2 regions of the Shewanella sp. FJAT-52076 genome follow, and region 2 is predicted to be linked to the other one. Evidence: predicted binding sites of a transcription regulator. Region 2 holds the regulator's gene; the other holds the start of a gene.
What was found. Region 2 encodes MetJ, which represses methionine synthesis genes. Its sites were predicted from a motif close to TAGACGTCTAGACGTCTA; they were not measured.
Positions count from the first base shown of each region.

Region 1 (15,290 bases), 1.5 Mb from region 2:
TTACCGGCACCGTTGGGGCCGAGCAGGGCAAAAAAGTCCCCCTTGGCCACTTCAAGGCTGATGCCCTTGACTGCCTCCACACCGCCTTTGTAGGTTTTCTTCAGCCCTTCTATTCTGAGTGCCACCCCAGTTGCAGCCTCTGTCATTGCTTCCCCTCGCTGAACCTGAATTTAAAACCAACTGTCTTGATGCCTTAAACAAAAGCGGGGGCCAAAGCCCCCGATTTCACCCTGACCCGCTTATTCCTGCGGGATCACCTTGGCGATATAAGGCAGGTTACGATACTTCTCGGCATAGTCGATACCGTAGCCAACGATAAACTCGTCGGGAATGGTAAAGCCGACAAAATCCACGTGTACATTCACTTCACGGCGCTCTGGCTTATCCAGCAGGGTGCACAGGGCCAGACTCTTTGGCTCACGCACCAGCAGGAGTTCACGCACCTTGGACAGGGTGTTGCCCGAATCGATGAGATCTTCAACGATAAGCACATCACGATCGGCGATATCTGACTGCACGTCTTTGAGGATCTTCACATCGCGGGAGCTGGACATGGCATTGCCGTAGCTGGAAACGCACATAAAGTCGATTTCCACATGGCCCTTGATACGGCGACACAGGTCAGCCATAAAGACCGCGGATCCCTTGAGCAGACCTACCATCAGCAGGCGTTCGCTGTTTTCATAGTGGGCGTTGATACGCTCGGCCAGTTCATTGAGTTTTTGGTCAATCTCGGCGGCCGAGATCATCTCTTCGATGGTGTGTTTCATAATACTCTCAATTATCAGAAGCTTGTGTGGCGCCTTCGCCACCATAACCCCAGCGCCTGGTCAGGCTGTGGGCTACGCCCAAATGGTCAAGAATTCGTGCGACTAGGAAGTCTACCAGATCCTGCACCGATTTGGGATGGTGATAGAAGCCCGGCGCCGCAGGCATAATCACCGCGCCAAGCTGGGTCAGCTTGAGCATATGTTCCAGGTGGATGGCATTAAACGGGGTTTCCCTTGGCACCAGAATGAGTTGGCCGCGCTCCTTGAGCACCACATCGGCGGCGCGCTCCAGCAGATTGTTGCTCATGCCGGTAGCAACCGCTGCCAGGGTACCGGTGGAGCAGGGACAAATGACCATCTGTTTTGGCGCAGCCGAGCCTGATGCCGGCGGCGAAAACCACTCATCTTTACCCAGCACCACCAGCTCACCGGCGTCGCAGCCAATAAAGCCACGGATTTGGGCTTCGGCCTTCGCGCCATCGGCCGACAGCTTAAGGCCCTCTTCGGTGGCAAACACCACCCGGGCGGCGCTGGAAATCATTAAAAACACCCGGTAATCGGCTTCAAGCAGGCATTTGAGCAGCTTAAGGCCGTAGGGTGCGCCGGAGGCACCCGTCCAGGCAAGACTGATGCTGTTTAGCTTTGGCATCAGGGGCTGATGTTCATTCATCTTGATTCACTTCTCTTAAGCGGTTCAGGCCAGCTTGGCAGCAATGGCTGCCTTCAGCTTGCCATGGATACCACCAAAGCCGCCGTTGCTCATCACCACCAGTTGGTCACCGCTCTGTACCCTGGCAGCCACCTTGGCCACTATGCTGTCGATATCATAGTCTACATCCACCGGCAGCGGTGCCTGGGCCATGGCATCGCGGATATCCCAGCCGATATTGTCGGCCTGATAGAGGAAAGCCTCGTCGGCCAGCGCCATGGACAAGGCCAGGGTGTCCTTGTGAACACCGCGTTTCATGGTGTTTGAGCGGGGCTCCAGCACCACAAAGATACGGGCATTCCCCACCTTGGCCCTGAGCCCCTTGAGGGTGGTTTCGATGGCCGTGGGATGGTGGGCAAAGTCGTCGTACAGGCTCACACCGCCAACCTCACCAATCAGCTCCAGCCTGCGCTTGGGGGGCATAAAACCGCTGAGAGCTTCGATGGCTGCCGCCGGGGCAACGCCCACGTGGCGCGCGGCGGCGATGGCCATGACCGCGTTTTCCATGTTGTGGCTGCCGATAAGCTGCCAGTCAAGCACGCCCTGCACTTCACCGCCAAACAGCACTTCAAATTGATGGCCATCGGCCGCCAGTGGTCTAACTGACCAATCGGCGTCCGCCTGATGGCTGAAGGTTTCCTGCTCGCTCCACAGTCCCTTGTCGATAACCTCGGCAACCGCTTTGCTGTCTTTGGGCCAAATCACCTTGCCACAACCGGGCACGGTGCGGATGACATGGTTAAACTGGCGCTGAATATCGGCAAGCGAGTCGAAAATATCGGCGTGATCAAACTCGAGGTTATTGATAACCAAAGTTTTTGGCTGATAGTGAACAAACTTGGAACGCTTGTCGAAAAAGGCGCTGTCGTACTCGTCGGCCTCGACCACAAAGAAGGGGGAGTTCCCCAGACGGGCCGATACGCCAAAGTTTTGCGGCACGCCACCAATCAGGAAGCCCGGCTCATAGCCGCAATGTTCCAATACCCAGGCCAACATGCTGGAGGTGGAGGTTTTACCGTGGGTACCGGCCACCGCCAGCACCCAGCGACCTTGCAGAATATGGTCGCGCAAAAATTGTGGCCCTGAGGTATAGGCCATGCCCTTATTGAGCACGGCTTCCACGCAGGGATTGCCCCGGCTCATGGCATTGCCAATCACCACCAAATCCGGTTCGCTTTCAAGCTGCACAGGGTCAAAACCCTGAATGAGTTCAATGCCCTGCTCTTCGAGCTGAGTGCTCATGGGCGGATACACGTTGGCATCCGATCCTGTGACCTTGTGTCCCATGGCCCGCGCCAGCAGCGCCAGACCACCCATAAAGGTGCCGCAAATCCCGAGAATGTGTACGTGCATAGGCTCCTGCCAATTCAGGTACGAAATTCATACCCAAAAGAATTGAAAAATCAGCGGCCATTGTACCTTCGCCTCCCCCCAAAGGCGAGCTTGGCTCGGTCAGTGGCCTTGACCCTCAGCACAAAAAAATTTCGCCGCCCGCCCCCATGGCAGGGCCTTTCGGGCAAGGCTAGAATGCTCGCCGGTTTGCCACCCAAGATCCCCGGGGTGTGCAGCCCCAAGCCCCCAACCCCTATCGGAATCCATATCCCATGTTGTCTCACACGTTTCGCCCCTGGGCCACGGCCCTGTTGTGCACACTGTTTTTGCAGGCCTGTGTTGCCCCCATGTTACTGCTGTCACCCCAGAGCCAACTGCTGTGGGCCCTGATGAAACCCTTGGTGGGACTGGATCCAAACGAAGTAAACCTGCTGCAGCAGCCCATGATAAGAAGCCGCCTGGAGCCCCTGCTGGGCGAGCATTACGGCACTGCCGTGAGCCTGCTGCAAACCGCTGATGAGCTGCAACAGGAAGGCCCGCTGTTTTATCTGGTGTCCCGCTACACGCCTGTGCCGGAGATGGCCGAAAAAGCCGGGTTTGTGTGGAACAGCGATACCAACCAGATGGCGGTGATGCTGATAAAGGGTGATGTGACCCAGGTCTTCGCCGAGCCGCTGCAGCAGGCCGTGCAGGGCACTCTGGCTTCGGCCGTTCCCACCTGGCCCAGCGCCCTTGAACCCTTTGCTCAAAGCGCCACCTCACTGAACCAAAACCAGAGTAACGCAGGAAAGGAAGCCATGAACCCGATGCCTGGGCCGCTTGCCACAGTGCCGCCCCAGGTTCCGGTTATTGAACACCAATAACAAGAAGGGCCCTCACTGGAGGGCCCTTTCTGACAACCAAATTGCGCAAGCTTTACACCAAAAAGCGCCCCACATTACCCGACAGCCCAGTGCCAATCTGGGCGATTTCGTCGGCCGCCTCCCGGGTGCGCCTGACAACACCGATACTCTCCTGAGAGAGCAAATTCAGTGAGCTGATATTCTGATTTACCTCATCCACCACCTTGCTCTGCTCCTCTGTGGCGGTGGCAATCAGGTAAATCAAATCCTTGGTGCGGGACACAGCCTCATCCACACCGGCAAGTGCCCGGGTGATGCTGCCAGACGCCTCGACCACTGAGTCCACCTGACGGGTGCCTGAGTCTATCGCCGATACGGCTTCACTGACTCCGGCCTCGAGCCCGGCAACCATGCGCTGGATATCCTCGGTGGATTGCTGGGTACGGCTCGCCAATGTTCTGACTTCGTCTGCCACCACGGCAAAGCCGCGCCCCTGCTCACCGGCCCTGGCCGCTTCGATGGCCGCATTCAGTGCCAGCAGGTTGGTTTGCTCGGCAATGCCCCGAATAACGTCCAGCACTGTGACGATTTGCTTGGACTCGGAGGCAAGATTCTGGATCACCTCGCTGGCATGGGAGACCACACCGGCCAGTTGCTGTACCCGATCAACCGATTGGCCCACCACGGTACTGGACTCCTTGATAAGGGTATTGGCATGCTCGGTATCGCTGAGGGCATTTTGGGAGCTGGCGGCCACTTCGTGTACGGCATGGCTCAGTTGATGCACTGCCGTGGCGATTTGCTCCAGATTGGCATTCTGCTCCGAGGAAATTTTTTCGCTCTCTTTGGCCGAATGATTGAGGCCTACTACCCGGGCATCCAGTGAAACCGCATCACTTTTGATGGTCGAAATCAGTTGCTGCAGCTTCATCATCAGGCCGTTAAAGGTTCTGGCCAGCAGCGACAATTCGTCACGGCCGCTGTCATCGAGCCTGCCACGCAGGTCCCCTTCCCCATCACTGATGGCGGCAATCATGGTATCGAGCTCTTCTACCCTGGAGGTGACCAATCTGGGGCCATACACCACGCTGATGATGCTGGCCAGCACCACCAGAATGATGATGCCAAACAACAGATTAATACCGCGTTGACTGGCTTCAAGCGCCTGACTGGTGACCTCATCTGCCTTGTTTTTTACCCATTCGCCGGTTTTGTCGTAGTGCCCGCGCAGTGCCTGAAACAAGGGTTCCACCACTTCATTGTTGTAGTTGGCGGCAGCCAGAGAACTCTGGCTATCCGCCATGGTAAACACCTGAGTGGCGGCTGCGAGCCAGGCATCGTATTCTCGCTGAAACTGAGCTTTGTTGCTCTGCAGCTCTGGATACTCCTTAAGCAGGCTCATCACCAGCGCCATCCTGTCCAGCGCCTGCTTGGCATTTTCATCGAAGTCCTGGCGGTATTTATCCCCACCTGACTGCCCGAGCAAACGGTACTGCACGTAATTTTGGCTGGCAGTAAGCGCCTGATAGAGATCCCGGTCGGCATTCAACCCCGCATCCACCGCCGACAGAAAGGTGGTCGCCACATTTTTGGCATCGGACGATAACCGCTTGGCGTTTAAAATACTCACCACTGCAATGGCAACCGTCATGACCACGATGACAACCAGCGGAATCGAAAACTTGGCTCTGATAGTTAACTCATTGAGATTCATATTTAATTTTCCTATTCTGATGTCTCGAGTGGCTGCGAAAGCGCTCAGGCTTTGTGCATGCAGGAACAAAATGCCCTCAGAAAAATGTAGCACAGCAGAAAAAAGCGGTAGCTTCAAAACTGACACTAATGCCTTGATAAGATAGCGCCGAACGCTAACCAGAGCCGATTGCCGGGACGACGCGAAGGCGACGATAATCATGCGGTCTCAGTAGAGAAGAGAGCACAGGAAACATTCAGCACAGTGATTGGTGCGTTTGACAAAGCCGCCCAGCGGCGATAACCCTGAGCGTAGCAGCTCTACTTGATGGGACAGAGTGACGAAGACAATGACGTCAGCTGCGACAGCAGGCATCGGATTTAAACGTCATCAATGGGAAGTGAAACATCCTGCAAGCTGATCTCACGACTGACAAAGCCGTCGAGTTAATATGGCCCTGAGCGTAGCAGCGCTACGTGATGGGACAGAGTGACGAAGACAATGACGTCAGCCGCGAGAGCAGGCAGCAGGATCAGTAGTCGAAGCCGGATTGGGCTTTGACTCCTGCCTCAAACGCATGCCTCACACACTCAATCTCACTCACGGTATCGGCAAGCTCCAGCAGCTGGCGGTGGCAGTTACGCCCTGTGACTATCACGTGTTGGTGGGGCGGCCGGTTTTTCAGGGCCGTTAACACCCGCTCCAGGTCCAGATAGTGGTAGCTCAACATATAGGTAAGTTCATCCAGCAGGATAAGGTCCAGGCTGTCATCCTTAAGCCAGGTCTCGGCCACGGCCCAGGCTTTTTCGGCTGCGGCAGTATCGGTTTCACGGTTTTGGGTTTCCCAGGTAAAACCCGTGGCCATGACTTCAAAAGGCACGCCAACACCTTCAAGCAGGTTACGCTCGCCGCAGTCCCAGCCGCCCTTGATAAACTGCACTACGGCGGTCTTTTTACCGTGGCCAACGGCGCGGGCAACAGTGCCGAAGCCGGCGGTGCTCTTGCCCTTGCCGTTACCTGTGATAACCATGAGCACGCCCCGCTCAATGGTCGCGGCGGCCACCTTGGCGTCCACGGCTTCCTTTACCTTTTGTTGCCTTGCCTTGTGGCGCTCGGCCTTGATTTCAGTCATCCAAATGTCCTGATAGCGTCATTAAAAGAGAGAATTGAGCCTGGCCATATCCAGGTGCTCAGCCAGAGTATCCGCCAGTCGGTCGAGCTGCTGCTCTCTGTGTTCCTCCAGCGACGAGCCCCGGCCATCACCGCGATAACCAGCCCAGGCGAGCACCGCATCCAGCGCCGCCGGGGTATCGAAAATGCCGTGAAGATAGCTGCCGAAGATGGCGCCATCGTCGCTGATGCAGCCCCGGTCGCTGGCAGGGTTGCCATTGTCGTCCACCAAAAACAGCGGCCTTGTAAGCTGTCCCAGCACTGTGGTGCGGCCACAGTGAATTTCATAGCCGCTTACCGCCACGGCACCCTCGCCGAGGCTAAGTTCTCCCGAAACATTGGCCAAAACCTTGGTGCCTTCAAGCTCGGTGATCAGGGGTAAAAGCTCCAGCCCATCAGTGCTGCCGGGCGCATCTTCTATGCCGTCGGGGTCATCGATTTCTATCCCCAGCATCTGATAACCACCGCAAATGCCCATCAGTTTGCCGCCGTACCTCAGGTGCTTTCGAAGGGCAGAGTCAAAGCCCCTGACTTTGAGGCATTCGAGATCGGCGCGCACATTCTTGCTGCCGGGCAGTATCACAAGGTCGGCGCCCTGCAGAGCATCAGGGCTGGCACTCTGAATATCCAGATAATCAAAATCCACCCCCGGATGCAGCCGCAGCGGATCAAAGTCGGTGTGATTGCTGGTGCGGGGGTACACCAGCACCCTCACCCGGAACCCGGCGTCGGAATCAGCACCCACTTGCTGATAGGGCACCAGCGCATCTTCGGCGTCCAATAACAGGTTGTGCAAATAAGGCACCACACCCAGCACGGGCTTGCCGGTATGGGCCTCGAGCCAATCCAGCCCCGGCTGCAGCAGGCTGATATCTCCGCGGAAGCGGTTTATCACAAAGCCCTTGATGCGCGCCTGCTCTGATTCTGACAGCAGCGCCAGGGTGCCCACCAGCTGGGCAAACACGCCGCCCTTATCAATGTCGGCCACTAAAATCACCGGACAGTCCACCGCTTCGGCAAAACCCATGTTGGCGATGTCATTTTCCCGCAGGTTGATTTCGGCTGGGCTACCGGCGCCCTCCACCAGCAGGTAATCGAAGGACTGCTGAAGACGATTGAAAGATTCCAGCACGGCATCCATGGCCATGGCCTTGTATCCCTTGCCCTCGGGGCCGAAAAAGGCCGATGCTTCGAGGGACGTGAGCGCCTTGCCATGAACTATGACCTGCGCCCGGGTGTCTGAGCCCGGCTTGAGCAATATGGGATTAAAATCGGTATGGGCTTTCAGCCCACAGGCTGCGGCCTGCAGCGCCTGGGCGCGGCCAATCTCACCGCCGTCTTCGGTCACAGCGCTGTTGAGGGCCATATTCTGGGGTTTGAAGGGCGCCACCTTCAGGCCTTGTCTGGCCAGCAGGCGACAAAGCCCGGCGACCAAGGTGGTTTTACCGGCATCCGAGGCCGTGCCCTGGATCATCAGCGTAGAAGCGCCCATGGGTTATCCTCCCATTTCAGCGTTGATGGCGGTGCCTTTCAGCGCCAGCGGCATCCCGGCCACCACCAGGGTCACCCTGTCGGCGATGGCGGCAATGGCCTGATTGAGCCACCCCGCTTCATCCACAAACTGGCGGCTGAGTTCGCCCAAAGGCACTATGCCTGAGCCCACTTCGTTACTGACCAGCCACAGCTGTCCACGAAAATCTCCAATGGCTTTCAGGAGCTCCTTACGTGCCTCGGTCATCTTCTGAGGCTTTGCCATCAGGTGATTGGTCAGCCATAACGTCAGGCAGTCCACCAGTACCGGCCGTGTCTCACCGGACAAGGCGCTGAGCTGCGCAGCCAAATCCAGCGGCGCTTCGATAAGGTGCCATTGGCAGTGTGCCTCTGCCCTGTCTTGCTGGTGACGGGCGATACGGGCCGCCATCTCATCATCCCCCGCAGTGGCCGTGGCAAGGTAAATCCCTCGGTGCGAAACCCGGGCAACCTGAGTCTCGGCAAAACGACTCTTGCCACTGCGGGCGCCACCGAGAACCAGATGGATCATGACTGACTCCACAGCAGCAGGAGCACTGAACAGACTTCAAGTTCAGGCATTGTCTGACAGGCGCCCTTAAGCGAATAAGCGCACACTGAGTAGCCTACAGCAGTGTTTGACCGGGCGATGACAGGCACACTCACGACTGACTCCACAGCAGCAGGAGTACCAGATAGACCACCAGCTCGAGTATTTGCTGACAGGCGCCCAGGGTGTCTCCCGTGTAGCCACCGATATGGCGTGACTGCCAACGGGCCAGCAGGCTGCGGGCCACAAAGAGGGTGATGAGTATCACCAGCGTCGCGCCCACGCCGGTAAGCAGCAAACAAATCACCCCGGCACTGAGCACTAAAAACAGCACTTCATCCCAATGCATCGACTGAGCCAGGGGCTTGGCTTTGCTTTCGGCATCTTCGCGCACATAGGTATGGTTGAAAATAATACTGGCGGCGAAGGCACGGCTTAAGGTATGCCCCAGCACCAGACCACCCACCACGCTGGAAACCGAGTAGAGTGCCAGTTCGCTTAACAGCTGAAATTTAAGCAGTAATGCCAGAACCAGCGCGAGAGAACCATAGGATCCGACCCGGCTGTCTTTCATGATTTCGAGCTTGCGCTCCCGCTCGAAGGCACCGCCAAAACCGTCTGCGGTATCGGCAAGGCCATCTTCATGAAAGCCGCCGGTGAGCAGCACAGTGGCAATCATGGCCAGCACCACGGCAACGGAGGCAGGAAAGATAAACTGGGTCAGGTAAAACACCAGGGCGGCGATAAGCCCAACCAGGGTGCCCACCAGGCCAAAGTAACGACTGGCGCGGTTTAAGCCTTCGCCGCTGTAATCGAGTTTTACCGGCACAGGAATGCGGGTAAAAAAAGTGAGCGCCAACAAAAACAACTCAAGTTCACGCTTAAAGGTCGACATAACTGCTCCCGCCCTAAGGCGTTACATCTGTAATTCCGGCGTCGCTGAAGCTCGCCATTTCACGATAAAAATTAGCCGCAGCCTGCACCAGTGGCAGGGCCAATGCCGCCCCCGTACCTTCACCGAGACGCATATCCAGGCTAAGCAGCGGCTCGGCCTCAAGGTGCGCCAGTATCAGCCCGTGGGCACGCTCTGCAGAGCGATGAGCAAAGATAAGGTATTCGCGGCTTTGGGGGAACATGTTCACGGCAGCGAGTGCGGCCGTGGTGGCAATAAAGCCATCCACCAACACAGGAATTCCCAGCTCGGCAGCCCCCAACATGGCGCCGGTCATCTCGACAATTTCAAAGCCGCCCACACAGGCAAGGATGGATTCGGGGCTGGTTAGCATATCCAGATGCAGCAAGAGCGCCTGCTCCACCAGCATCTGCTTGCGCTTGAGGGTGGCTGCATCCACCCCTGTGCCCCGGCCAACGCAGTCTTTGGCCTCAAGCCCCATGAGCGCGGCCATCACGGCGGCAGCGCTGGAGGTATTGCCAATGCCCATTTCCCCCAAAGCAATAAGATTGGTGCCTTCGGCGTGGTGGGCACGCACCCGTTCACGGCCAAAGGCGAGGCCATGTTCCACCTGACCAAGGGTCATGGCGGCGCGCTTGTGAATGGGGCCTGTGCCTGCGCCGAGGCGACAATCGGTCACACCCATCTCCCCTGGCGGCGCGCTGAGCATACCGGCGTCGATGATTTCAAGCTGCCAACCGAGCTGGCGGCAAAATACATTGATGGCAGCGCCGCCGCTGGCAAAGTTGGCGACCATCTGAGCAGTTACCTCAGGCGGAGCTATGGATACACCGGCACTGGCAATGCCATGGTCGGCAGCAAACACCAACATGGCGGGGCGCTTAATTTCCGGCGAATCGCCCAGCAGCCGCGCCAGATGCGCCGCCAGGGGTTCGAGCGCCCCCAGGGCGCCCCTTGGCTTGGTTTTATCGTCGATACGCGCCTGGATTTGCTCATCCCGTTCGCGGCTGACGGGAGATATATCAAACATCAGATATCCTTATTCACTCCTGCGGCCAAAGAGCAGCGTCAGGAAAAACACACTGCCAACCACAGCAGTAATCACCCCCACAGGCAGCTCCTGTGGCGGCAGTAAACTGCGAGTCATCACATCGACCCACACCATAAAAAGTCCACCCAGCATGGCCACAATCAGCAGCGACTGACTGCCGGGAAACAGCAATCGGGTGATGTGGGGGATCATCAGCCCCACAAAACCAATGCCACCGCAGCTGGCTACCAGCACGGCTGTCATCAAAGAGCACATCAGCAAACTGATAATGCGCAGTTTGGCAACGGATACCCCAAGGGCATGGGCAGTTTCATCACCGGCACTGAGGGCAAAGAGCTGCCGCCGAACCAGCAGCAAAAAGCCCACAAAGGCGCCAAACACCAACCAGGGCAACCAGAGCAGATCCCATGCGGCGCGGGCAAAGCTGCCCAGGCTCCAGAATATCACCGACGCCGTCACCTGGGGGCTTGAAAAATATAGAAGCAAACTGCCGAGGGCGCCGAATAAAAAGGAGGTGGCAACCCCGGAAAGCAGCATGCGCTCCACCTGGCTTTGCAGCCCAAAGCCACTGAGGGTGAGCACCACCAACACAGAGGCACTGGCACCGATAAAGGCCCCCAGCGGCAGGCCGATGGCGAGCAGCACCCCGTGGGTAATTCCCAGGCTGAGTACCACAATCGCCCCCAGGCTGGCACCGGCACTGATCCCAAAAAGATAAGGGTCAGCCAGGGGGTTTCGGGTCACCAGTTGCAGCGCCCAGCCGGAGAGCGCCAATCCCGCGCCACACACAAAGGCCAGGAGGATACGCGGCAACCTCAGCTCCAGCAGAATGCGGCTGTCGAGATAGGCCACATCGGCGGGGCGCTCGCCAATCAGCGCATGCAGGTACACCGACATGGCCTCGCGAAAGCCGATGTCCACGGCGCCAAAAATACTGGCCAGTACCGGCGATAACAGACAGGCCAGAATAAGCGCCAGCACCATCAGCTCCCGGCGTCCGAGCGGGGTTAACAGGGCTTTGAGGGCAGTCACAGGCTCACCTCTTTGCGGCCTTGGGGGGCGGTGCGTGCATCATAACCATAGTAGTAATGGATGAGCGGACGGCCATGCTGGGGGTGAGGCTCTACCGTGGTGCACACCCCAAATACAGAGGCGAGCATGGCCTCGGTGAGCACTACCTCAGGCGTGCCCGAGGCTTCCAGGCGGCCACGGGACATCAGCAGCAGCTCATCGCACAGGGCACTGGCCAGGTTCAGGTCGTGGATGGTGCAAATCACGCAGATATCCAGGCGTTTGAGGAGTTCCAGCACTTCGATTTGAAAGCGCACATCCAGGTGGCTCGTGGGTTCATCCAGGATCAAAAACTGCGGCTTTTGCACCAGCGCCCGAGCAATGAGGGCCCGCTGTTTTTCACCACCGGACAGCTTGCCAAAGGGTTGGCGGCCATAGCCTTCGAGCCCCACTTCCGCGAGAGCCGCTACAATGCCGGCCTTGTCGGCGGCGCTGTCGGCAGCAAGCCAGCCCTTGTGGGGGATAAGCCCCATGGCAACAACGGCTTCGGTGGAGAGATCAAACAGGGGCGGTAATTCCTGGGGTACCACGGCCACGGCGCGGGCAAAGCTGCGCCTGGAATAGAGGTGAATGTCCTGACCATTGAGCAGTATGCTGCCACTGTCCGGGCGAATATAGCGGTACAGGCAGCGCAGCAGGGATGACTTGCCGGCGCCGTTGGGGCCAATAACCCCATACATACCCTTGCCGGACAGGGCAAAGCTTACGCCGTCCAGCAGCGGCCGCTCCCCTACCCGCCAGCAGAGGTTGCTGACTTCGATGGCCGGGGTCATGGTGTTACCCCATTAAACAGGTACCCGGGTTCCCTCTGGGGAACGGGCATGGCAATTTGGCTCATATCACTCCACCGGGTAACCCGCCCGGACAGGGAAAGTAAAAGAAGCACAGGGGCAGGTATCCTGACTCGGGGGAATTCCCCCACACAGTTGCGGGCACAGTCCGGGCTGATACCTTATGGTATGTCCCCGGTTCCCTTTTCATGTCGGGTTGGCTTGGCCCCCGACACCCCTGGCATTTATGGCCGGAGCAGTGACTCCGGTCCGCAGATTATCAGACCTTTCACCTACCTGGTAAAGGGCCAAAAGACTGGGTGAAGCGCAATATTCTCAGCTGCCCCAGAGTAATCGCCCCTGCCAGCCACCATTTGTGCGGTACCAACGGGTGTGCACCCGGGCGCCGTAATCCAGCTCCAATGCCCCATAAAAACCCGCTGCCCGCCCCGCCCCCAAAATAGCGGCCATCAGGCAACGGATAACGCCGCCGTGGGTCACCACCCACAGTGGCCCGGCATCATTAAGCGGCGCCTGTGCCAGCAGCCCTTGCAGCGCCTCTGCCACCCTGGCTTCAAAGGCGTGCATGGGCTCGCCGCCCTCGGGCGTTATGGCCCAGGGGTCTTGCCACCATGCCTCCATTGGAGCGGTTTGCCAGAGCAGTGCTATGGACTGCCCATCCCAGACGCCAAAGTCCATCTCGGTTAGCAGAGGCTCAAAAAGTATGTCTGGTGGATTACTCCCGGGGTGTGCAGCTGTGATTTCAGCCTGCAAGGCTTGTGCGAGCCGCGCGCAGCGCTGCAAAGGCGATGAGATGATTCGGGCAGGTACCGCCATGTCACGGGCCTTGCCGGCAATGGCGATGAGGGCACCTTCACTGGGCTGGGCATCGCTTCGTCCCCGCAGCACGGCGCCATCTTCACACTGGCCATGGCGCCAGAAAATAATGTCAAGGGGTGACATCTGGACATGGCTTTTGTCGTCCAGTGAGTCCCCATGAGCTTTGGCGTTATCCTTTTCCACAGCCACCACAGCGTCAGCGTCTTGCCTGTGCATCTTGCTCTACCCCGTTTTTATATCAGCGTCCTGTGGCGGCCTCTTTCAGGTCTTACCCAGACCTGGGGCTGGCCTCACTGCTGGTGCCAGGCGCGTCGCTTGCTCCTGAGCCTTCGCTTGCCCCTAAAGCTAAGTTTCGCGTATTATGGACGTCTATACGTATAAATGTCCAAATCAAATTAAGCGGGCGCCGTACCGGTTTTACCTTTTCAGCGGCATCAACCCGGCTTAGGCTACACAGGACAGTCACTTTTTTGTACTTTGCAGGTGTTTTTTATGGCAACTCCAGTGTTATCCCAGGCGACCAGGGCGCTTGCCCACAACCGTCAACAGCGACTGAACGAGGATCTCTCCAAGCGTATTCTTATCCTCGACGGCGCCATGGGAACCATGATCCAGGGCCACAAGCTGGAGGAAGAACACTATCGCGGCAGCCGCTTCGCCAACTGGCACTGTGACGTAAAAGGCAATAACGACCTCTTGGTGCTCACCCAGCCTGAGATAATCAAGGGCATTCACCGCGAGTATCTGCTGGCCGGTGCCGATATCATCGAGACCAACACCTTTAACGCCACCACGGTTGCCATGGCCGACTATGAGATGGAGGCGATCTCGGCCGAGATTAACCTTGTTGGTGCCCGCGTCGCCCGTGAAGTGGCCGATGAAGTGGAAGCCCAAACCGGCATCCCCCGCTATGTGGCCGGCGTACTTGGCCCCACCAACCGCACCTGCTCCATCAGCCCGGATGTGAATGACCCGGGCTACCGTAATATCCACTTCGATGAGTTGGTGGCCGCCTACCGTGAGTCCACCGCCGCTCTGATTGAAGGCGGCGCCGATATCATCATGGTGGAAACCATTTTCGATACCCTGAACGCCAAGGCGGCACTGTTTGCCATCGAATCGGTTTTTGATGAGGTTGGTCTGCGCCTGCCGGTGATGATCTCCGGCACCATTACCGATGCCTCCGGCCGCACCCTGACCGGCCAGACCACCGAAGCCTTTTATAACTCGCTGCGCCATATCAAACCCATCAGCATGGGCCTTAACTGTGCCCTGGGGCCAAAAGAGCTGCGCCCTTACGTGGAAGAACTTGCCCGCATCAGCGAATCTTATGTGTCGGCCCACCCCAATGCGGGCCTGCCAAACGAGTTCGGCGGCTACGATGAAACGCCCGAAGAAATGGCCGACATCATAGTCCAGTGGGCCATCGAAGGCATGCTGAACATAGTCGGCGGCTGCTGCGGCACCACTCCGGATCATATCCGCGTTATCCGCGAAGCCGTTGAAAAACACGCCCCCCGCAAGCTGCCGGAGATCCCGGTTGCCTGCCGTCTCGCCGGGCTTGAACCGCTTACCATCAGTGCCGACAGCCTGTTTGTAAACGTGGGTGAGCGCACCAACGTCACAGGCTCAGCCAAGTTTTTGAAACTGATTAAAGAAGGCCAATACGAGACCGCGCTGGATGTCGCCCGGGATCAGGTGGAAAACGGCGCTCAGATCATCGATATCAACATGGATGAGGGCATGCTGGACGGCGAAGAGGTGATGACCACCTTCCTCAATCTGGTGGCCTCGGAGCCTGAGATCAGCAAGGTGCCCATCATGATTGACTCCTCCAAGTGGGAAGTCATAGAGGCGGGCCTTAAGTGCGTGCAGGGCAAGTGCATCGTCAACTCCATCTCCCTTAAAGAAGGCGAAGACAAGTTTATCGAGCAGGCCACTTTGGTGAAGCGCTACGGCGCCGCCGCCATCATCATGGCCTTCGATGAAACCGGCCAGGCCGACACCCGTGCCCGCAAAATTGAAATCTGTACCCGCGCCTATCGCATTCTGGTGGACAAAGTCGGCTTC
Region 1 covers NZ_CP080415.1:889,147-904,436, reverse strand. Annotated here, with positions in the region: gene K0H79_RS03905 (ABC transporter ATP-binding protein) at 1-146, opposite strand, end outside; gene hpt (hypoxanthine phosphoribosyltransferase) at 240-770, opposite strand; gene K0H79_RS03895 (flavin prenyltransferase UbiX) at 778-1,419, opposite strand; gene mpl (UDP-N-acetylmuramate:L-alanyl-gamma-D-glutamyl-meso-diaminopimelate ligase) at 1,465-2,832, opposite strand; gene K0H79_RS19290 (hypothetical protein) at 3,084-3,674, shown strand; gene K0H79_RS03880 (methyl-accepting chemotaxis protein) at 3,727-5,367, opposite strand; gene cobO (cob(I)yrinic acid a,c-diamide adenosyltransferase) at 5,879-6,478, opposite strand; gene K0H79_RS03870 (cobyric acid synthase) at 6,500-8,008, opposite strand; gene cobU (bifunctional adenosylcobinamide kinase/adenosylcobinamide-phosphate guanylyltransferase) at 8,012-8,557, opposite strand; gene K0H79_RS03860 (adenosylcobinamide-GDP ribazoletransferase) at 8,688-9,470, opposite strand; gene cobT (nicotinate-nucleotide--dimethylbenzimidazole phosphoribosyltransferase) at 9,484-10,518, opposite strand; gene K0H79_RS03850 (iron ABC transporter permease) at 10,528-11,523, opposite strand; gene K0H79_RS03845 (ABC transporter ATP-binding protein) at 11,568-12,383, opposite strand; cobalamin riboswitch at 12,482-12,635, opposite strand; gene K0H79_RS03840 (histidine phosphatase family protein) at 12,717-13,436, opposite strand; gene metH (methionine synthase) at 13,713-15,290, shown strand, end outside.
Region 1: a site for MetJ is predicted at 13,583-13,600, ahead of metH (methionine synthase). Genes of this name have one in related genera too.

Region 2 (15,290 bases):
GTACAGGTGTTTGCCTTTCTTGGGATTACCGCCATCGGCTGCCATAGCGCTGCTGCCGAGGATCAGGCCAAGGAGCAGTCCGAGGCCAATGGAGTGGGTGGTTTTCATCATCATCTTCCTTTCGCGGGTTGGCTGGTTTTCTTCCCTGAACGGGGAGCCGGGCTCCCTCATTTCCTGTTGGCTAAAATTTAACAAAGGACGATAAAGAGAAATTTGAAGTGGATCAGATTCATGAAATTTATCTAATTGATAAAAATTTCATTGAAAAAAATCTAATGAATGTTTGTTAGTGCTATGAAAAATAATACTTTTAAATTTTAGCTCTTACTAATCTTTGGCTAGAAACACTGGTTAAATGTGTGTGATCTATGTGACGTTTTTGAATATCCCCTTCCACTTAACTACCTCTTTAGGGGTGTCTTGGCGTCGAATTCACTGCTTTGATGATCCTCTTGGGTACTTTAGGTTGGGCTGTCAGGTTCAATGAGCCCACCTCAAACGAGAGTCAATCTATCCCGTTTTCTTTCAAACCCGATTTCACCAGGGTGTCTGTTGACAGCAGCCCGGACTTTTAGTGTTGCCTGCATCACAAAGGGGCGCGCTATGTGGTTTTCCACAATATCTCTGCCCATACGCCCTGCAGACAATGGCATTAGCCGGTGAATGCCTGTCATTCGCCACAGAAGAACGATAACGCTAATCCCATTCTGCCCTTTGGGCATTTGGAGGAAACCATGATAGAGCTCTGCAGGCGCGACTTTCTCAAAGGTGCCGGTGCGGCCGGGGCGGGGTGTGCCCTGGCTACGGCATTGCCGGGGACGCTGGCGGCCATGGGGGCACAGCCCCTCAGTGGCAGCGAAAAAGCCATTCCGAGTATTTGTGAAATGTGCTCCACCCGTTGCCCAATTTCGGCGCGGGTGCTGGATGGAAAGGCTGTGTATATCGAAGGCAACGCGGCAGCCAAATCCTTTGGCGGCAAGGTGTGTGCCCGCGGTGGTGCTGGCCATAGTTTGCTGTATGACCCACAACGGTTGGTAAAACCCCTGAAACGCGTCGGCGAGCGCGGTGAAGGTAAGTGGCAGGAGATTGAATGGAGCGAAGCCTACGGTATCCTCGCAAAGCGGCTTGAGCAAATTCGCCGCGAACACGGCGCCGAAGCCGTGGCCTTCTCGTCCAAATCAGGCTCGCTGTCGGGCCATCTGTTTCACTTCGCCAAGGCCTTTGGCAGCCCCAATACCTTTACCCACGCATCTACCTGCCCCGGCGCCTATGTGGTGGCCGCCAAAGCCATGTTCGGTGGCAAGGTGAAGCGGGATCTGGGTAATTCCAAATACATCATCAACTTCGGCCATAACCTTTACGAAGGCATCAATATGTCCGAGACCCGCGCCATGATGAAGGCGCAAACCGACAAGCGCGCCAAGCTGGTGGTGTTTGAGCCGCGCTTCTCCATCGTGGCCGACAAGGCCGATGAATGGTACGCCATTCGTCCCGGCTCTGATGTGGCGGTGGCGCTGGCGCTGTGCCATGTGCTGATTAGCGAAAACCTCTACGACAAGGCCTTTATCCAGCGCTACGTGGAAGGCTTCGAGGCCTTTGCCGCCGAAGTCAGCGCCTATACCCCCGAGTGGGCAGAAGCCATTTCCGATGTACCTGCCAAAGACATTCGCCGTATTGCCCGCGAATTTGCCAAGGCCGCGCCCCATGCGGTGGTGGACTTTGGCCACCGCGCCACCTTCACCCCGGAAGAGTTTGATATGCGCCGGGCCCTGTACGCGGCCAACGTGCTGATTGGCAACTTTGAGCGCAAGGGCGGTATCTACTTTGGCCAGAAGGCGGCCGGGTACAACAAGCTTGCCGGTGAAGCCGTAGCGCCAGTGCTGGGTAAACCCGGCGTGGCCGACATGCCCAAGCCAACGGCAAAGCGTATCGATCAGGTCGATGAGCAGTACGCCATGATGTGGAGCGAAGGCGGTATTTATCAGTCGGTTATCGATGCAACCCTGGAGGCCAAACCCTATCAGCTGCGTGGCTGGGTGATGTGCCGCACCAACCCGATGCAAACCATGACTGACCGCGCCAAGGTGGTTGAGTCGCTGAAAAAGCTCGATTTTGTGGCGGTGGTGGATGTGTATATCAGCGAAACCGCCGCCTGGGCCGATTTGATTTTGCCCGAGTCTACCTACCTTGAGCGTGACGAAGAGATCAGTGACAAGTCCGGCAAGAGCCCCGGCTACTATGTGCGTCAGCGGGTGGTGGACGTGATTGGCGACACCAAGCCGTCCTGGCAAATCTTCCGCGAGCTGGGTCTTGAGATGGGCATGGACAAGTACTACCCCTGGGAGACCATGGAAACCCTGCAACTGCTGCAGGCCAACAAGGATGTGGCGCTCTTGAATCACATCAAGGAAAAGGGCTTTGTCAGCTATGGCAAGCCGCTGATGCTGCGTGAAAAGTCCATGGTGCAGGACTTTGTGGCGGCCTATCCCGGTGCCCATACCGCGGATGAAGACGGCAGTTACGCCAGCCTGCTCAAGTTCAAAACCCCCAGCGGCAAGATTGAGCTGGTGAGTCCCAAGGTGGAAGCCATGGCCCCGGGCCGCGGCGGCATCAAATACCGGCCCGTGACCTTAAAACAGCCCAATGAGCTCTACTTCATTCAGGGCAAGGTGGCGGTGCACACCAATGGTGCTACCCACAATATCCCCATGTTGGCCAACCTGATGTCGGACAACGCCGTGTGGGTGCACCCCAGTACTGCCGAGGCGCTGGGCATCAAGGATGGTGATGCTATCCGGCTTAAATCCAGCGTGGGCGTGGAAGAGGGCAAGGCGCTGGTCACCAAGGGCATCCGCCCGGATACCGTGTTTGCTTACATGGGCTTTGGTTCGAAAAACCGTGAGCTGGTGCGCGCCAGCGGCAAGGGCATCCACTGTGGAAACCTGCTGCCCAATGTGACGGCGCCTATCTGCGGCATGAACGTGCACACCACGGGTGTGATCCTGGAAAAGGCATAAGGGGGCCCGGACTATGAGCAAAAGATACGTAATGGTGCACGACGAGAACAAGTGCATCGGCTGTCAGGCTTGCAGCGTGGCTTGCCGCAGCATCAATCAGGTACCCGATGGCGTTAGCCGCTTGCAGGTGCGGATCGAAGGCCCCTTTGGTGAGGCGCCCCATTTGCACTTCAAGTACAACCGGGTGTCGTGTCAGCAGTGTGAGGATGCGCCCTGCGTCAAGGTGTGCCCAACCGGCGCCGCCTATGTTGGTGACGATGGCATTGTGTCCATCAAGGCCGACAAGTGCGTGGGCTGCATGTACTGCGTGGCCGCCTGTCCCTACAAGGTGCGCTTTATGAACCCTGAAACCAGGGTCGCGGACAAGTGCAACTTCTGTAAGGAAACCCGTCTTGCCCGGGGTGAACAACCCGCCTGTGTCACAGTGTGCCCCACAGATGCACTCTGTTTCGGTGATGCAGCCGACCCTGCCAGCGAGGTGTCCAAACTGCTGGCCACCAAGGTGAGCTATCAGGACAAGACACATCTTGGCACCAAACCCAGGCTGTACCGTATTCCAGCCAAGCGTGGAGGTATCTGATTATGAACAATATCTGGGGTGATATGAGTCAGTACGACGGCATTACCTGGCATTGGGTGATTGCGGTGTACCTCTTTATGGCCGGTTTGTCGGCGGGCAGTTTGCTGATGGGGATTGGTCTGCGCTGGTATCGAGGCCAAATCCAGGGCAGCGGCCAGAGCCGTGGTGAAAGCGCCGTGCTCAAGGCCGCCGCCTTGATTGCGCCCATCGCCATATGCCTTGGGATGCTGTGTCTGGTGTTTGACCTGACCAAGCCGTTCCACTTCTGGCTGATCCTGATTAACTACAACTTAAGCTCGGTGATGTCGATTGGGGTGATAGCGCTTTTGGCTTACATTCCGCTGACCTTTGCCTATGCGCTGGTGGTGCTCAAAGATGAGCTGCCAAAGTGTGGCCTGGGCTTCCTCACCGGCCTTGCCGATAGCCTTGGTAAGCTTCGCGGCATGCTGGAAGGTGCGCTCTTTTTGCTGTCGCTGGTGGTGGGGGCCTATACCGGTTTCCTGATTTCTGCGATGAATGCCTATCCTATGCTCAATACCGCGGTGCTGCCTGCGCTGTTTTTGGTGTCTGGCTTATCGGCGGGAGCTGCGGCCAACAGTTTACTGGCAGTACTGATGTTTGGTGGCGATAAGCATGGCAGCCAGGCTTCGGGTGACCACTCTGGCGACCTTGAGCGGCAGCACGCCTTTGAACTTCCGGTGATGGGCATGGAAATGCTGTTCCTGTTTATGCTGTTTACTGCGCTGTATTTCAAAGGTGGCGCAGCGGCGGCGGCCCTGGCATCCCTCTCTGGCGGACTCTGGGCATCGGTGTTCTGGATTGGGGTAGTGGCTATCGGCTTTGGGGTGCCGCTGCTGATGCGCCTCAGCGGTAAACATGGTCGCAGCGCCATGGTAACTGCGGCCTGCGCCAGCCTGATTGGGGTGCTTGCACTGCGGCATTTCATCCTTTACGCCGGTCAATCTTATCTGTCTTGATTGCTCGAATCGATTAACCAAAAAAGCCCGCCAATGCGGGCTTTTTTTATGATGATATTTCAGCGCGTTGTTCCACGCTGAACTAAGCTTTTAAAAGATCGTTGCCGGGTCAAAAACAGAAAAATCAGGGAGAACAGGATGAAGATGAAACTCATCGCCGCCTCGTTGGGGATGATACTCTGTCCATACAGTTTTGCTGCCCAGGATGTATTTGAAGCCCGAAGTGACGCCCTGGGCGGCACGGGGGTGGCGTCGGCCAGTTTGGAGGCGGCCCCCTGGATGAACCCAGCACTCCTGTCTTTGCCCGGTTACACAGAAGGGGACTTTGGGCTGCTGATTCCTGTGCTTGGAGCCGAGGTCTCTGACCAGGACAATATGACCGATAAATTCGATACCCTCGAAGATAATTATGACGGCCTGGATGCGGCAATCGACGGAGGGGATGTGGATGCCATCGACAGCTTTCGCCAGGCCCTGCTGGGTGATTTACGGGGGCTGGATGGCAATACCGCTTATGCCTCTGCAGGCATAGGATTCAGTTTTGCCATGCCCACTAAGGGGATTAGTTGGGGTGTGTATTACCGCAGTTACCTCGATGGCATTGCCGTAGCGGACATCAGTGATGCCGACATCCAGCTTCTGGAAGCCCTGGACCCACAAGCGCCACCAGCGCTGGAGGATTTAACTTCTCAGGGACGGGTGATTGCCGGTGCCTCGTCTGAGCTGGCGCTTTCGGTCAGCTTGCCGTTATCCATCGTCAATATGCCCGTGACCGTGGGCCTGACCCCCAAACTGCAGCGGCTCGACAGTTTTAACTATGCCGTCAGTGCCAACAACTTCGATGCCGGTGATTTCGACAGCGACGACTATCGCAACGATGACACGGGCTTTAACCTGGATGCCGGTATTGCCTTGATGCCCATGGAAGGACTGACCCTGGGGCTGGTGGGCCGCAACCTGATTGAGCGTGAGCTGGATACCATAGAGTCTGAATGGGTTAGTGCAACTTTCCGGGTAGGCCCCATGGTCACCATTGGCGCCGCGTTTCAAAGCGGCAATTGGCAGCTGAGTTCAGATCTGGACTTGATGGACAACGAGAAATTTGTCGGTCTTGAGGGCACCAAATATTGGCGTTTGGGCGCTGAATGGCATGCACTGGACTGGTTGTCGCTGCGGGTGGGTTACCGTCAGGATCTCAATGATATGACGGCCGATCTCTATTCGTTCGGTACCGGCTTTCAGATAGGTTCAGGATTCAAGCTGGATCTGGCCGGTATGTGGGGAGATAAAGACACCCTGGGCGCTGTGCTGCAAAGCTCCTATCACTTTTAAAGCAGCACCGTCGCCGCATTAACTGGCCAGCAATACCACAAGTGACTTGGTCGCCAGCACCAGTGCACTGATTGAGCAAAGAACCAGGGTAGCGACTCTGGTTTTTTGTTTATCGATCCGCCCAAGGAGCCGACCCGCCACCCAGTAGCCGCAAAATACCGCGGGTAACAGTATGACTGACCATTGGAGCTGCGCCACAGTAACCAATCCGGCAAAGGCCAGGATACTCAAGGCTATCAATGAGCTGAAGATAAAAAATGCCGACAGGGCCGCGCGGAATTTATTGGGGTCTTTACCGGCCAGCAGAATCGCCATCGGTGGGCCGCCAATGGCGGCTATGGTGCCAAACACGCCGGACACAGTGCCGGCGATAAACAGGGTCAGGCGATTGATGGGAGCGCTGATTTTCATCAGACTCAGCATCACGGCCAGCGCCACAATCACGGCAATGGCGAGTCCCAGTATGGATTGTGGGGCCATCAGCAGCAGGCTGGCACCCAGAATGCCCCCAGGAATGCGTCCAAGCAGGGCATATTGCAGACCGGCAAACTCCAGAGCGCTGCGTTCCCTGAGCAAAGTGAGCAGGGCAATGGAGAAGCCCATCAGAATAACGGGCACGGGCACCAGCTCGGGTTCAACCAGATACAGCAGCGGGCTGGCAACCACGGCAAGACCAAAGCCAATCAGGCTTTGGATAAGGGCACCACTGAAGATAATCAGCAGGGCAAGGACCAGGGTGATGAGATCGGGAAACATCAAAAGCGACTCCAGAAACGACACAAGGACCCATTCGGGTCCTTGTGATATACAGCTGGGAGAGTTATTCCATGTCTTCCCATTCGATGCCCATCTCATCCATCAGTTTTTTCGCCTCTGATGGGATGGAGTCGGGTTTGTCCTTGGACAGATCATCGTCGTTTGGCAGTGGCTGGCCGGTGTAAGCATGCAAAAAAGCTTCACACAGCAGTTCACTGTTGGTGGCGTGACGAAGGTTGTTCACCTGGCGACGGGTACGTTCGTCAGTGAGGATCTTCAACACTTTTAAAGGAATAGACACGGTGATCTTTTTCACTTGCTCATTCTTTTTGCCGTGCTCAGCATAGGGGCTGATGTAATCGCCATTCCACTCAGTCATTGACTCACCTGTTTATTCCAAAATTCGCAGGAGATTTTAAACCCTTACAAACTACAGTCAAATTATTGCTGCGAAATCACCCTAAACATCAACAGATTTTCTTACGTTTAGACGTCTAAACGTCTTGATGCCTATTGACCTGTTGCCGGTGCTTAGGTAAATTTAGCCATCCAGACATCTTTATTTCCGTGCGGTAACCTCGGAGGAGTACAAAATGACACAGCGCAAAGCAGCCACCATAGCGGTGCGTCAGGGCATAGAGAGCGATACCCAGCACGGTGCCGTGGTTCCTCCCATCTATTTATCGACCAATTATTCCTTCGATGGCCACAAGAATCCGCGCAAATTCGACTACAGCCGCTCGGGTAATCCGACCCGCTGTATTCTGGGCGAGGCGTTGGCCGAGCTGGAACAGGGTGCGACTGGCGTTATAACGTGCACCGGCATGGCCGCCATTACCCTGGTGACCAGCCTGCTGGGGCCGGACGATCTCCTGGTCGTGCCCCACGATTGTTACGGTGGTAGCTATCGCCTCTTTACCAACCTCGCCAAAAAAGGGGCCTTTAAGCTGGCCGTGGTCGACCAGACCGACGATGCTGCGCTGGCGGCCGTGATTGCCCAAAAGCCGCGCATGGTATGGCTCGAAACCCCATCCAATCCGCTGCTGCGGGTGGTGGATATTCAGGCCATCAGTGCTGCCAGCCACAAAGTTGGTGCCCTGGTGGTGGTGGACAACACCTTCCTGTCGCCCATTTTGCAGCAGCCACTGCTTTTGGGCGCCGATATAGTGATTCACTCCACTACCAAGTACATCAATGGCCACAGCGATGTGGTGGGCGGCGCCGTGATTGCCAAAGATGCCGAACTGGGCGAGACCCTGCACTGGTGGTCCAACACCCTGGGCCTTACCGGCAGTGCCTTTGACAGTTATCTCACCCTGCGTGGTATCCGTACCCTGGGCGTACGGGTGCGCGAGCATCAATCCAATGCCCAGCGCATAGTGGAAGTACTGAAAAACAGCCCCCAGGTGAGCAAGGTGTATTACCCGGGCCTTGCGGACCACCCGGGCCATGAGATAGCCGCACGGCAACAAAAAGGCTTTGGCGCTATGCTGAGTTTTGAGCTGGTGGGGGGCGAAAAAGAAGTGGTGGCTTTCCTCGAAGCCTTACAGCACTTCAGTGTGGCCGAAAGCCTGGGCGGCGTTGAGTCGCTGGTTGCCGTGCCCGCTACTATGACCCACAGAGCCATGGTGCCGGAAGCCCGCGCCGAGGCCGGAATAAAAGACACCCTGCTGCGCCTGTCGGTGGGGATTGAAGATGCAGAAGATTTAGTGGCCGATATCCAAGCCGGCCTGGCTGCCGTAGCAGCCTGTTGAATAGGAGTCAGTGATGGCGCGTTGTCATTTGCATAAGTTTGGTGGCTCCAGTCTGGCCGATGCCGATTGTTACCGCCGCGTGGCCCATATCCTGTTGACCCAGGGCCACAGCGACGACCTGGTGGTGGTGTCCGCCGCCGGTAAAACCACCAACTTTTTGTATAAGCTGCTTTCGCTGCGTGATGCCAAAGCGCTGTGGCAGGAAGAATTGCAGGTGCTGATAAGCTATCAGCAAAACCTGATTGAACAGTTGCTGAGTGCCGAGCAGGCCCGCTATCTGCGAGAGCGTTTGTCCACCGATAAGGCGCAGCTGATCAGCCTCTTGTCACTGGAAACGCTCAACGACTATCAAACCAGCCATGTGGTGAGCTTTGGCGAGCGTTGGTCCGCCAGGCTGATGGCGGCGCTGTTGCGTGAATCCGGCGTAGCGGCAAGCCATGTGGATGCCTGCAGCATACTGGTGGCAGATGAAGGTGCCGTGCCCAATATTCGCGAGCAGGAGTCCCGCGAAAAAGTGGCCGCCATGCTGGCCGAACATGAAAACGAACGCATCGTAATCACTGGCTTTATCTGTGCCAACCCGGCCGGTGAAACCCTGCTGCTGGGCCGCAATGGGTCTGACTTTTCTGCGACCCTGATTGCCAGTCTGGCGGATATCGAACGGGTCACCATCTGGACCGATGTGGAAGGGGTGTTTAACGCCGACCCGAATAAGATAAACGATGCCAAGCTGCTCAAGAGCATGTCTCTTGCTGAGGCCGACCGCTTGGCGCGATTGGGTTCCCCCGTGCTGCACAGCCGCACACTGCAGCCCCTTTTTAACACCCAGGTGAGCATGGCGGTGCGCTCAAGCTATGCCCCCCATACCGACTTCACCCTGGTTGCTCCAACCAGCTCTCAGGCCAGTGCTCCCGTGGTGACTAACCTCTCTGAAGTGGCGCTCTTTAGCCTCACGACTCAGGTCGACGCCGATGCCCTGTTGGCAACTTTGTCTGCCTCTGGGTTAACACCGCTGGCAAGCTGGCAGGGTTCCCGTGGTGGCTTGGAGCTGGCATATACCCCGGAAAATCAAAAGCAGGTCAGCGCCTTTTTAAAGGCCAACTCTGAGGCATATGGTCTGGGCGATGTATCCATCAGCGACGATTTTGGTTTGGTGGCACTGGTGAGCGCTGATGCGGTGCTTTACCGCAAGAGTTTTGCCCGCCTGCTCAGCCGCGAGGCCAAGCCTTTGTATCATGACAGCCTGAGTCTGGTGACCCTGGTGCCCAAGGCCCAGGTAAACCTGCTCACGCAAAAGGTGCACCGCCGCTGCGCCGGGCCGCGCAAGCGCATCGGGGTAATCCTCCTTGGGGTGGGCAACATCGGCGAAGCCTGGGTCAGCCTGTTTCGCCGGGCGCAGAGCAGCCTGTGCCGTGAGCTGGAGGCGCGTATTGAGCTTGTGGGGCTGGTCAGTTCATCCCGCGCCTACATCAATAACGCAGGTGTGCACCTGGACAACTGGAAAACCGAGTTCGAGGAATACGCTACCGACTGGCAATACGGGCAGTTGTTCGATGCCTTATCGACCCTTAATTGCGATGAGTTGGTTGCGCTGGACATCAGCGCCAGTGCCAGCCTGACCTTGCAGTACCCGGAGTTCTTTGCCCGTGGTATTCATGTGGTCAGTGCCAACAAGCTGGCAGGCTCTGGTCCCTTACCCTTCTATCGCGATCTCAAGCAGCAGTTGGGTAACCGTCGTCTCTATTGGCGCTACAACGCCAGCTGCGGTGCCGGTTTGCCGGTGCAGCATGCGCTTAACGATTTACATAACAGTGGTGACAGCGTTGAGGCTGTGGGCGGGATTTTTTCCGGTACGCTCTGTTGGCTTTTCGAGCACTATGACGGTCAGCGTCCGTTTTCTGAATTGGTGATTGAGGCCCGTGGCCTTGGTATCACTGAACCGGATCCGCGGGACGATCTTTCCGGTCGCGATATGCAGCGCAAACTGCTAATCCTTGCGCGGGAAATCGGCCTGGATCTGGAGCTGGACGATATTCAGGTGGAGTCCCCTGTGCCGCAGCATCTGGCGGAGCTGCCGCTGGATGAGTTTCTTGCCCGCATTGATGAACTCGATACCCCAATGGCTGATGCCTTGGCAGCTGCCGCGGCCGAGGGCAAGGTGCTGCGCTATATCGCTGCACTGGACAGAGCCGGTGGTCAGTTAACGGCACGGGTAGGTTTGCAGTGGGTTGATAAGGCCCACCCTTATGCCAATCTCACCCCGGGTGACAACGTGTTTGTGATCCGCAGTACTTTCTATCAGGGTAATCCATTGATTATCAGGGGGCCTGGAGCCGGTCGTGAGGTAACAGCCGCGGCGGTTCAATCTGATCTGGTGCAGATCTGTCGGGATCTCTTGCAGGACTGATTTTATAACGTGTTGAATAACAGGGACTCTTTTGAGTCCCTGTGTTTTTTCCGCCTTCTGCTCGCAAAAAGGGCAAGATCGGGCCATTTTTTAACTTGACTTAGAGACGGGAATCTCTAGTATATAGCCATATAGACGTCCAAACGTCCATTTGAAGAATTGAGGGAGTTATCAATGGCATTTCATCACGCACAACACGCAAACTCACTGAACCAGAATCTGGCTGAGGTTGGTGATATCAATGTGTCATTCGAATTTTTCCCACCCTCAACCCCTGAGATGGAGCAGATCCTGTGGAACTCCATCCGCCGTCTCGAGCCGCTGAATCCCAAATTTGTGTCTGTGACCTACGGCGCCAACTCAGGCGTGCGTGACCGTACCCACGGCGTGATTGAGCGTATCCAGCAAGAAACCCAACTGGTTGCGGCCCCGCATCTGACCCTGGTGGACGCCAGCGATGAAGAGCTGTTGGCACTGGCCAAAAATTACTGGAATCAGGGCATTCGTAATATTGTTGCGCTGCGTGGAGACTTGCCTGCCGGCAGCCCTAAACCAACCCGTTTTGCCGCCGATCTGGTTCGTTTGCTGAAGAGTGTTGCCGACTTTGATATTTCGGTGGCCGCCTATCCCGAAGTGCACCCGGAGGCCGCCAATGCGCAGGCGGATTTGGTGAATCTCAAGCGAAAAATCGATGCGGGCGCCAACCGTGCCATTACGCAGTTTTTCTTCGACGTGGAGTCTTATCTGCGTTTCCGCGACCGTTGTGTGGCCGCAGGTATAGATGTGGAAATCGTGCCGGGTATTCTGCCTGTGACCAACTTTACCCAGCTAAAGCGCTTCGCCGCCATGACCAATGTGAGTATTCCGGGTTGGTTGCACCGTCAGTTTGAAGGCTTGGAAAATGACGCCGCGACCCGTCAGCTGGTGGGCGCTAACGTGGCCATTGATATGGTGAAAGTGCTGGCCCGTGAAGGGGTGAAGGATTTCCACTTCTACACCCTGAACCGCGCCGAACTCAGCTACGCCATTTGTCACACACTGGGGGTTCGTCCCAAGCAGGACTGATTTTTACCCGAAACAGGCAAGACAGGGCTCCTTTTTGAAGGAGCCCTTTTGGTTTTTGGCTGTTCCTACACTAAGGTGAGTGGGTGATGGACAAGGATGCCAAACACCATGAACGACAAAATCCGTTTGCTCGAACAGCAGCTTCCCATGGATGTGGTTAAACTGATAATCTCATTATCCATTATTACTGCTTTGTTTTTATTGCAGTTGCGACCAGATAGTCCATCAGGTGTTCTGCTGTGGAGTACGGTGGTGATTTACGCACTGCTTTCCCTTGGCAGCCTCTTGTATCGGTTGTTAACCTTGAAACATTGCTACCGCCAGCGACCTTGAATGACTAATCCCAACCAGTGCCCTCTTTGCCAGAACAACAATGACTGTGCCGTACAAAGCGGTAAGTCCATTGGCGCTTGCTGGTGTTTGAACGCGGCTTTTCCCAGACAATTACCCCAAGACATGTCCTCATGTCTGTGCCAGCGCTGTGCCCAGAGACTTGCCAAAGCAGATAAATTGGATCTAAAACAGGTGAAGTAGCGGATTTGGCCGTACCGCAATCACTGGAGCTGGAGCCCGCTATGTTGAAAAAATTCCTTATCGTGATTTTGCTGTTGATAGCCGCCCCCTTTATCGCGGCACTGTTTATCAAGTCGGATTATGAGGTCAGTGTCAGTCGCACCATCGACCGTCCAGTTGACGAAGTCTTCGACTATCTCAGGTTGTTGAAGCATCAGGATGAATTCAGCGTCTGGGCCAGGATGGATCCCAACATGCAGCAGCATTTTACCGGCACCGATGGTGAGCCCGGTTTTGTCAGTGCCTGGGAGAGCAGCAATCCCGATGTGGGTAAAGGCGAGCAGGAAATCATGGCCATAGTGCCCGGCAAGCGAATAGATTATGCACTGCGCTTTATCGAGCCTTTCACGTCCAACGACAGCGCCTATCTCACTACAGAACCCATTGAGGACGGCAGCACCCTGGTGACCTGGGGCTTCGTTGGACATATGCCTTACCCCACCAATCTGCTTATTCCCCTGATGGATGTGGAGTCTTTAATCCTGAAGGACCTGGATAGCGGTCTTGCCAATCTGAAACAGATACTGGAGCGGCCATCGGCGTCCCAGCCTGAATGATTCTGGCTTTCCAATTGTTAACTATTCGTTGTAATCTGGTCGCTGCGCTTACCCCGGCTCGGGGTGTGAGAAGAACAAGATAAATAAGAAGAAAAGCATCGACGAGGTTTGAATGGAAGCTGTAACTGAATTAGTAAAGTCGCTCAATAGTCTGGTGTGGGGTATTCCCATGCTGGTCATGATCCTCGGCGTCGGCCTGTACCTTTCTCTGGGCCTCAAGCTGTTGCCTATTCTCAAGCTTGGCAAGGGCTTCAGGCTGCTGTGGTCAGGTCGCACTCCCGGTCAGGGCAAAGAGGTGAAAGGCGATGTCAGTCCTTTCAACGCCCTTATGACTTCCCTCTCCGCAACCATAGGTACGGGTAACATTGCCGGTGTGGCCACCGCTATTTTTGTGGGTGGCCCTGGGGCGCTGTTCTGGATGTGGTGTACGGCCCTGGTGGGTATGGCCACCAAATATTCTGAGGCCGTGCTGGCGGTGCGTTATCGCGAAGTAGACGAAAAGGGCAACTATATCGGTGGCCCCATGTATTACATCAAGAATGGTCTGGGCAGCAAATGGACCTGGCTTGGTACTGCCTTTGCACTGTTCGGTTCTTTCGCCGGTTTCGGAATTGGTAACACAGTGCAGGCCAACTCTGTGGCTTCGGCGCTGACCAGTAACTTCGGTGTGCCTGCCTGGGTGTCGGGTGTGGTGATGATGGTGCTGGTGGGACTGGTGCTGATGGGCGGTATCAAGCGCATTGCCATAGTAGCGGGTAAGCTGGTTCCCCTGATGACCATATTTTACATTACCGCCGGCCTTGCCGTGCTGGTGGTGTATGCCAGTGAAATTCCCGCTGCCTTGAGCCTTATTATCTCCAGCGCCTTCAGCCCTGTAGCTGCTCAGGGTGGTTTTGCCGGCGCTGCTGTTATGGTGGCTATCCAGATGGGTGTTGCCCGCGGGGTGTTTTCCAACGAGGCGGGTCTTGGCAGTGCGCCTATTGCCCACGCAGCGGCGCAAACCAAGAGTCCGGTTACTCAGGGCCTGGTGGGTATGCTGGGTACCTTTATCGATACCATCATAGTGTGCAGCATCACAGGTCTTGCCATCGTGGTCTCCGGCGCCTGGACCTCCGGTGAAAACGGTGCTGCGCTTACCTCTTACGCCTTCTCCCACGCCCTGCCCATCGGTGACTATATCGTTGCCGTTGCGCTGGCGATTTTCGCCTTTACCACCATCCTTGGCTGGAGTGTGTACAGCGAAAAATGCGTCCAGTATCTGCTCGGGGTGAAGGCTGTGATGCCGTTTCGTTTGATTTGGACCCTGGTGGTGCCCTTGGGTGCCATGGGGTCGTTGGACTTTGTGTGGCTCCTGGCCGATACCCTCAATGCTATGATGGCCATCCCCAACCTGATTGCACTGGCGCTGCTGAGCCCTGTGGTGTTCAAGTTGACCCGGGAGTTCTTCTCCAGCCGCGATGAGGCCAGTACCAAGTCGGTGGAAGCGGAGTAACCGAAGTGCGCTTAAGGACGAGCCTGTTGCTGTTATGCCTGGCGGGCTGTTCGTCCGCCTCGTTCAATACCAATCTGCCGGTGCAGATGAACAGGAGTCTGAGTGCGACCCCGGTAGTGCTTTACAGCCAGGAAGAAGTGTTACGCCGCAGCTATGAAGGGCTCGGGGAAGTGGTTGCCACGGCCTGCCAGACCCGGCTCGATGGTGCCTTGCCCAGTAACAGCAACCTGACCCGGGAGCTGAAACTGCAAACCCGCCAGCGAGGGGGAAACGCATTGGTGCTTTATCAGTGTGCTGACAGGCAGTTCGCAGGTTGTTATGGGTATCGCGAGTGCATTGGTTACGCCTACAAGCTCAGTAGTTAAGAGATAAAAAAGGATGCCTTGGCATCCTTTTTTATTGCATCCGTTTTACTCGGCCGGGGCATCAAACTCGGTGTCTTCAACGGTGTGGAACATGGGCTCCACATTTGGCAGGCAGCGGAACTGCCGCTGAAAGTGCCGCTGCACCCCTTTGAGGTTGATGTTACCCAGACCGGACGCAAAACCGAACCAGGCATAGAGACCACTGTAGTCATCAAACATGGGCGGCAGATATCTGGGGCCCGTGAGTATGCCTTCCCGATAAGCGAGATACAGGGTGGGAATATCCTCGATAGCAAGCTTACCCAGAAACAACATGGGGATGAGTTCAGGAATGCCGGCGGCAATGGCACTGCGGATAAAATTCACGTTTTCCACATAGCCGCGGACATAGGAGATATCCTTGGTAAAACAGCTG
Region 2 covers NZ_CP080415.1:3,719,740-3,735,029, reverse strand. Annotated here, with positions in the region: gene K0H79_RS16535 (cytochrome c) at 1-111, opposite strand, end outside; gene phsA (thiosulfate reductase PhsA) at 735-3,017, shown strand; gene K0H79_RS16525 (4Fe-4S dicluster domain-containing protein) at 3,031-3,597, shown strand; gene nrfD (NrfD/PsrC family molybdoenzyme membrane anchor subunit) at 3,600-4,574, shown strand; gene K0H79_RS16515 (conjugal transfer protein TraF) at 4,713-5,906, shown strand; gene K0H79_RS16510 (sulfite exporter TauE/SafE family protein) at 5,925-6,662, opposite strand; gene metJ (met regulon transcriptional regulator MetJ) at 6,727-7,041, opposite strand; gene metB (cystathionine gamma-synthase) at 7,256-8,416, shown strand; gene K0H79_RS16495 (bifunctional aspartate kinase/homoserine dehydrogenase II) at 8,430-10,823, shown strand; gene metF (methylenetetrahydrofolate reductase) at 10,998-11,888, shown strand; gene K0H79_RS16485 (hypothetical protein) at 11,997-12,221, shown strand; gene K0H79_RS19395 (cysteine-rich CWC family protein) at 12,222-12,422, shown strand; gene K0H79_RS16475 (SRPBCC family protein) at 12,464-13,018, shown strand; gene K0H79_RS16470 (sodium:alanine symporter family protein) at 13,131-14,510, shown strand; gene rcsF (Rcs stress response system protein RcsF) at 14,516-14,875, shown strand; gene K0H79_RS16460 (flavohemoglobin expression-modulating QEGLA motif protein) at 14,921-15,290, opposite strand, start outside.